One region of the Cronobacter dublinensis subsp. dublinensis LMG 23823 genome, then DNA from elsewhere that is predicted to be linked to it. Evidence: predicted binding sites of a transcription regulator. Region 1 holds the regulator's gene; the other holds the start of a gene.

The links. Region 1 encodes Fur, which represses iron uptake genes when iron is present. Its sites were predicted from a motif close to ATAATAATGAGAACNACTATCAA; they were not measured.
Region 2: a site for Fur is predicted at 1,403-1,425, ahead of feoA (ferrous iron transporter A). Genes of this name have one in related genera too.

What each region holds. Positions count from the first base shown of each region.
Region 1 is NZ_CP012266.1:1,350,742-1,354,525, forward strand. It holds gene AFK67_RS06175 (beta-N-acetylhexosaminidase) at 1-365, shown strand, start outside; gene AFK67_RS06180 (helix-turn-helix domain-containing protein) at 423-1,034, opposite strand; gene fur (ferric iron uptake transcriptional regulator) at 1,358-1,810, opposite strand; gene fldA (flavodoxin FldA) at 2,100-2,630, opposite strand; gene ybfE (LexA regulated protein) at 2,792-3,073, opposite strand; gene ybfF (esterase) at 3,201-3,784, opposite strand, start outside.
Region 2 is NZ_CP012266.1:4,124,960-4,128,743, forward strand. It holds gene AFK67_RS19160 (Tex family protein) at 1-977, shown strand, start outside; gene feoA (ferrous iron transporter A) at 1,527-1,751, shown strand; gene feoB (Fe(2+) transporter permease subunit FeoB) at 1,778-3,784, shown strand, end outside.

The DNA.
Region 1 (3,784 bases):
CCTGGGAACAGGATTATCAGGCGGGCCGCGAGTATAAAGGCGGTGAAACGCATCAGGTTGACGTGAAAGCGCTGCAACGAGACTGGACGCGCTTTGCGAATCTGCTCGGCAGCCGCGAATTGCCGAAGCTTGAAAAAGCAGGCGTGCAGTTCCGTCTGCCGGTGCCCGGCGCGCGCATTAACGCAGGCGTATTGCAGATGAACACCAGCCTGCCTGGCGTGACGGTAGAGTATTCCACCGATGGCGGCGCGCGCTGGCAGCGCTATGACGCCGCGCAACCGCCGGGCGTCACGGGCGACGTGCAGGTGCGCAGCGTCAGCCACGACGGCAAACGTTACAGCCGGACGGAGCACCTGCAGCCGTAACGGCATAATAAAAAAGCCAGCCTCCGGGCTGGCTTTTAGGTTTATCGGGGCGGCGTATTACGGCGCGTCAGGCAGGGAATGCACGGCTAGCAGCTTACCTTTACTGATTTCAATATGTTTCGCGCTGCGCAACTGAGAAAGGGTTTTCATTACCATACTGCGGGAAAGATTGGTTTTTTTAACAATATAATCTGCGACGTTAATCCGGTTACGCATAAACTCATCCATCGCGGCCAGACATTCGATATTGGCTTTAATCATACTAAAGCTGTTTCTGCCGAGCATAATCTCTTCGCGATAGCAAAGCATATTAATTATCCATGAGGACAAAACCAGGAGATGTAACTGGCAGTGATTTTTTTCAATTTCCTGCATGAAATAATCAAAAGGAATTAACTGATAATGACATTCTGAATCCGCCTGTAATTTTGCGAATTGGGATTTACCTAAATTTCTGGCCAGGCCCAGTACCGACGGGGCGCTGCTTTTTTCCAGCAGCAGCCGGTCGCTCTGGCGCATCAGCGAGAACTGACCGCCGCGTATGATACAGATTTCCCCGTCCCGCAGCGGGATCAGCGTATTTTTCTCCGCACGAGACCAGTTACCGTAACTATTGAAAATATCAGCAATGCGATAAATCTCAGCAAGGGGTTTGGAGGGTAATACCATATTGGTTACCTTGTTTAAAATAAAATTATGTCGTTGCTGTATCTTAATGGATGCTTTTTTATTGCTGCAATAAGGGGCAGGGAAGAGGAAATGAACAATCGTGATAATTCGTTGCCTAACTGATTGACCGGTAAAGACATTTATCTTTTCTGAATTTCAATTTAATAAAATAGATATGGTTTAATTAAGCATTGTACGCTGTATTAAAATACGCAGCGCAGTGTTTTTTATCTAAAATAGTACAGCTGTATTTTCAGTCTCTGGTTTTCAGACAATAAAAAAGCCGACACAGGTCGGCTTTGGAGCAGGCGGTATGACGAGCGTTATTTCTCGCCGACCTCGTGCGCGTGTTCGTTTTCGCGGCAGTCGCCATCGGCACAGTGACCGTACAGATAGAGGCTGTGGTTAGTCAGGCGGATGCCGTGACGCGTCGCGATTTCACGCTGACGAGCTTCAATAGATTCATCGCTGAATTCGATCACTTTGCCGCAATCGAGGCAGATCAGGTGATCGTGATGATGCTGTTGCGTCAGCTCGAAAACGGATTTACCGCCTTCGAAGTTGTGACGGGTGACAATGCCGGCATCGTCGAACTGGTTCAGTACGCGATAGACCGTGGCAAGGCCAATCTCTTCACCCATGTCAATCAGACGCTTATAAAGGTCTTCCGCACTGACATGATGATTGACCGGTTCCTGCAGCACTTCGAGGATTTTTAATCGAGGAAGCGTGACTTTCAGGCCGGCCTTCTTTAATGCGGTATTGTTGTCAGTCATGCGGAATCTGTCCTGTTGCTTAACGACTCGTCCCGAAAGGGAGCGATACATCGGATACGCCGAAGATGAATGCGTCTCATTATAGAACTGACATGCCTAAATGAAAACCGCAAGCACCCGGCAAAAAAGAGCTTAAAAATCGTGGACCCGCCAGCGTTTTTAACGTGAAGGCCTGATAATTAAGGAAGCCATTGTACAGCGTAGTGAGGGAAAGTTAAAAATTTGTAGCAATTATTTTCATTGCTTTTATCTATCAACCGGCGCGGACGGCCGCCCGCGCCGTTTATCATCAGGCGTTGATGATTTCCTGCAGGTGCAGCTCTTCAGAAACCTGCTTCACCCACTTCTCAACGCGTTCTGCGGTGAGCTCCGGCTGGCGATCTTCGTCAATCGCGAGGCCGACGAAGTGATCGTCATCCGCCAGACCTTTGGACGCTTCGAAGTGATAACCTTCGGTCGGCCAGTGGCCAACGATAGTCGCGCCGCGCGGCTCGATAATATCGCGAATGGTGCCCAGCGCGTCGCAGAAGTATTCCGCGTAATCTTCCTGGTCGCCGCAGCCGAACAGCGCAACCAGCTTACCGTTGAAGTCAATTTCTTCCAGCGTCGGGAAAAAGTCGTCCCAGTCGCACTGCGCTTCACCGTAGTACCAGGTCGGGATGCCAAGCAGAAGAATATCGAACGCTTCCAGATCCTCTTTGCTGCTTTTAGCAATGTCATGCACTTCAGCAACGTCTTTCCCGAGCTGTTTCTGGATAATTTTTGCGATATTTTCGGTGTTGCCGGTGTCGCTGCCGAAAAAGATGCCTACGATTGCCATAAGAAGAATAACCTCTTGAATCTAAATGTGATGGTGCTGGCATAACGCCCACAGATAGGGCAATCATAGCAGAACAGGCGAAGGTGCGGAAACGGTATCAGGCGCCGGGTGCACTCTCTGCTACATTGCCCCGTCCTTTTGGGTAAAATTCAGACCAGACCTTACTCCTGCAAGGCCTGCAGCTGAGCGAGGAGCATGGCTTCAATCAGCTCGCTGCGGCTGATATTACGCGCCTGCGCCAGATGATTCAGCGCGTCCACGGCGTCGGCGTTCAGCTTCAGCTCCACGCGCTTAAGCCCGCGAACTTTGTCGCGCTTAAGCTGGTTGCGCTTATTGATGCGCAGCTGTTCATCTCGCGACAGCGGATTGGTTTTCGGTCTGCCCGGACGGCGTTCATCCGCGAAGAGATCGAGCGTTGTGCGGTCCGTTTGTTCTTTTGCCATGGTATGAGTATAGACAGGGGAAACAGGCTGTCGGGGCGGTCCCGACGGTATTTCAGCGCGCCATCATACATGAGGCAGCGAAGCGCGCCAACGCATCCGGCGCGCGACGGCGCCGGTCGGTCTGTTTTTAATCAGTTTCCAGGAAACGACGGATAGCGCGTACCACCGCCTGCGGTTTTTCGGCATGAACCCAGTGACCGGCCCCCGCGATAACGTGCGCGCGGGCCTGCGGGAATTGCGCCAGCAGCGCCTCGCGGTGCGCTTCTTCCACATAAGGCGACGCGCCGCCGCGAATAAACAGCGCCGGGCCGTGCCAGGCGGGGATCGCCTGCCAGCCGACGATATGCGCATACTGCTCCCACAGCACCGGCACGTTAAAGCGCCACTCGCCGTCGACAAACGACTTCAGCAGAAACTGAATCACGCCTTCTTCCGCGATATGCTGGCGCATGATTTCCGCTGCCTGCTGGCGGGAGGTCGCGCCCGCATCGCTCACCGCGTTAACGGCCGCGAATATCTCGTCGTGGCGGCGCACCTGATAATCCACCGGCGCGATATCAATCGCCACCAGCTTTTCGATGCGCTCCGGGGCAAGCGCGGTGACGGCCATCGCCGCTTTGCCGCCCATCGAGTGACCGATAAGAATCACCTTATTCAGTCCCAGCGAATCCAGCGTGTCGAGAATATCCTGCGCCATCGCCGGGTAATCCA
Region 2 (3,784 bases), 1.7 Mb from region 1:
TGCAGGATCCGCTGGCGGAGCTGGTGAAAATCGACCCGAAATCCATCGGCGTGGGCCAGTATCAGCATGACGTCAGCCAGTCGCAGCTGGCGCGCAAGCTGGACGCGGTAGTCGAAGACTGCGTGAACGCCGTCGGCGTTGACCTGAACACGGCCTCCGTGCCGCTGCTGACCCGCGTGGCGGGCCTGACGCGCATGATGGCGCAGAATATCGTCTCCTGGCGCGACGAGAACGGCCAGTTCCGCAACCGTCAGCAGTTGCTGAAAGTGAGCCGTCTGGGGCCGAAGGCGTTTGAGCAGTGCGCCGGGTTCCTGCGCATCAACCACGGCGACAACCCGCTTGACGCCTCGACCGTTCACCCGGAAGCGTACCCGGTGGTGGAGCGCATTCTCGCCGCCACCGAGCAGTCGCTGCGCGACCTGATGGGCAACAGCAGGGCGCTGCGCAACGTGAAAGCGGTGGATTTCACCGACGAGCGTTTCGGCGTGCCGACCGTCACCGACATCATTAAAGAGCTGGAGAAACCGGGCCGCGACCCGCGTCCGGAGTTTAAAACCGCCCAGTTCGCCGAAGGCGTGGAAACCATGAACGACCTCCAGCCGGGCATGGTGCTGGAAGGCGCGGTCACCAACGTCACCAATTTCGGCGCGTTTGTGGATATCGGCGTACATCAGGATGGGCTGGTGCATATCTCTTCGCTTTCCGACAAATTCGTCGAGGATCCGCACACCGTGGTGAAAGCGGGCGATATCGTGAAGGTGAAAGTGCTGGAAGTGGATTTGCAGCGTAAGCGTATCGCGCTGACTATGCGTCTTGACGAACAGCCGGGCGAAGGTAACGCGCGGCGCGGCGGCGGTAATAACCGCGAGCAAAACAGCCGCCCTGCACCGAACCGCAAGCCGCAGCGCGAGAGCGTCAGCAGCGGCAATAGCGCGATGAGCGACGCGCTCGCTGCCGCGCTCGGTAAAAAGCGTTAAGCCACCGCGACATGACAAAGGCCGGGAAACCGGCCTTTTTAATTGGTTTTCGGGTAATGCCAGTGGCGGGTGCGCTTACCCGCCCTACGTTTTGGCAGACGTTTTTGATTCTGTAGGGTGGGTAAGCGCAGCACACCCGCCATTTATTCCTTACCCAAACCACCACTTATTTAAAAATCGACATTCAGAAATAAAATCAAATATGAACGCGGTTACATTTTTCATTTAAATAACAATACGTCTAAATAAATAACACGCGGCGCTTCAGGCAAAGCGAAAAAAGAACCGCAATTAACTCTAACCAAATGAATATTAAATAATAAATTTATTTAAAAATCCGTGCCGCCGGGCGAGGCCTCTACTTTTTTTGCGCCAGAACAAATAAACATCAGATATTGCCGCTGCGCCGCAATATTGCGTTGCAGATAAAAACCATTCTCATTACCATCTTAATCAGATAAACGATCCCTTCCCGCGCAATAATCGGCTTTCGGCCGTTGCAGAGCCACGACCCGCCGCCGCTGAGCGCATCCGGAATAAGCAGGTTTTATGCAATTCACGCCTAATAGCAGCTGGAAAATTACCGGTTTCGCCCGCGACATCAGCCCGGCGTACCGCCAGAAATTATTGTCGCTCGGCATGCTGCCGGGCTCGTCGTTTGAGGTAAAACGCGTCGCGCCATTGGGCGACCCGATTCATATCGAAACCCGACGCGTAAGCCTGGTGCTTCGCAAAAAAGATCTGGCGCTGTTGCAGGTTGAAGCGGCCCGCTGACCTCTCCCGTTGTTGAGTGTATGCACATGAAAAAATTAACCATCGGCTTAATTGGCAATCCGAACTCCGGTAAAACCACGCTGTTTAATCAGCTTACCGGCGCACGTCAGCGCGTGGGTAACTGGGCGGGCGTAACGGTGGAGCGCAAAGAGGGGAGCTTCGCGACGACCAATCATCAGGTCACGCTGGTCGACCTGCCCGGCACCTATTCCCTGACGACCATCTCCTCCCAGACGTCGCTGGACGAGCAGATAGCCTGCCATTACATTCTCGGCGGCGAAGCTGACCTGCTGATAAACGTGGTCGACGCCTCCAACCTTGAGCGCAACCTCTATCTGACGCTGCAACTGCTGGAGCTCGGCATCCCGTGCGTGGTGGCGCTGAACATGCTGGATATCGCCGAAAAGCAACATATCCGTATTGATATCGACGCGCTGGCGAGCCGGCTCGGCTGTCCGGTGGTGCCGCTGGTCTCCACGCGCGCGCGCGGTATCGACAGCCTGAAAATCGCAATTGACCGTCATCAGCAGAATCAGGCTATCGAGCACGTGCACTACCCGGCGGCGCTGACGGCGGCGGCGGACGCGCTGGCGGCCAGGATGCCGCCGACGCTCTCTTTGCAGCAGCGCCGCTGGCTCGGCCTGCAAATGCTGGAAGGCGATATCTACAGCCGCAGCGTGGCGGGCGCCGCTACCGTCCATTTGCCGCAGACGCTGGCGGCACTTGAAACTGAGCTTGATGACCCGGCGCTGCATATCGTCGATGCCCGCTATCAGAGCATCGCGACGATTTGCGACGCGGTGAGCAACAGCCTCACCGCCGAGCCGCACCGTCTGACGGCCGCCATCGACAAAATCATCCTCAACCGCTTCCTTGGCCTGCCGGTGTTTCTGGGCGTGATGTACCTGATGTTCCTGCTCGCCATTAACATCGGCGGCGCGTTGCAGCCGATTTTCGACGCGGGCTCGGTGGCGATTTTCATTCACGGGCTACAGTGGGTCGGCGCTACGCTGCACTTCCCCGCCTGGCTGACGCTGTTTCTCGCCCAGGGGATCGGCGGCGGCATCAATACCGTGCTGCCGCTGGTGCCGCAGATCGGCATGATGTATCTGTTCCTGTCGTTTCTTGAAGATTCCGGTTATATGGCCCGCGCGGCGTTTGTGATGGACCGTCTGATGCAGGCGCTGGGGCTGCCGGGCAAATCGTTCGTGCCGCTGATTGTCGGCTTCGGCTGCAACGTGCCGTCGGTGATGGGCGCACGCACACTGGATGCGCCGCGCGAGCGGTTGATGACCATCATGATGGCGCCGTTTATGTCCTGCGGCGCACGGCTGGCGATTTTCGCCGTCTTCGCCGCGGCGTTTTTCGGTAATGACGGCGCGCTGGTGGTCTTTTCGCTCTATCTGCTCGGCATCGTGATGGCTATTCTGACCGGTCTGATGCTGAAATATACCCTGATGCGCGGCGAAGCCACGCCGTTCGTGATGGAGCTGCCGGTGTACCACGTGCCGCATCTGAAAAGCCTGCTGTTGCAAACCTGGCAGCGCCTGAAAGGCTTTGTGTTGCGCGCCGGGAAAGTGATTGTGGTGGTCAGCGTATTCATCGGCGCGCTCAATAGTTTTTCGTTCAGCGGCAAGACCGTGGACAACATCAACGACTCCGCACTCGCTTCCGTGAGCCGGGTACTGACGCCGCTGCTGGCGCCGATTGGCGTGCAGCAGGATAACTGGCAGGCCACCGTCGGGTTATTCACTGGCGCGATGGCGAAAGAAGTGGTGGTCGGCACGCTGAACACGCTCTACACCGCCGAAAATATCCACGAAGCGCCGTTCGACGCGGCGAGTTTCAGCCTGAAAGACGAACTCGCCGGCGCGCTGGCAGAAACCTGGCAGAGCCTGAAAGACACCTTCAGCCTGAGCGTGCTGGCAAACCCGATCGAAGCCAGTAAGGGCGATGGCGAGATGGCGACCGGCGCGATGGGCGTGATGAGCGCGAAATTTGGCAGCGAAGCCGCCGCGTACAGCTATCTGGTG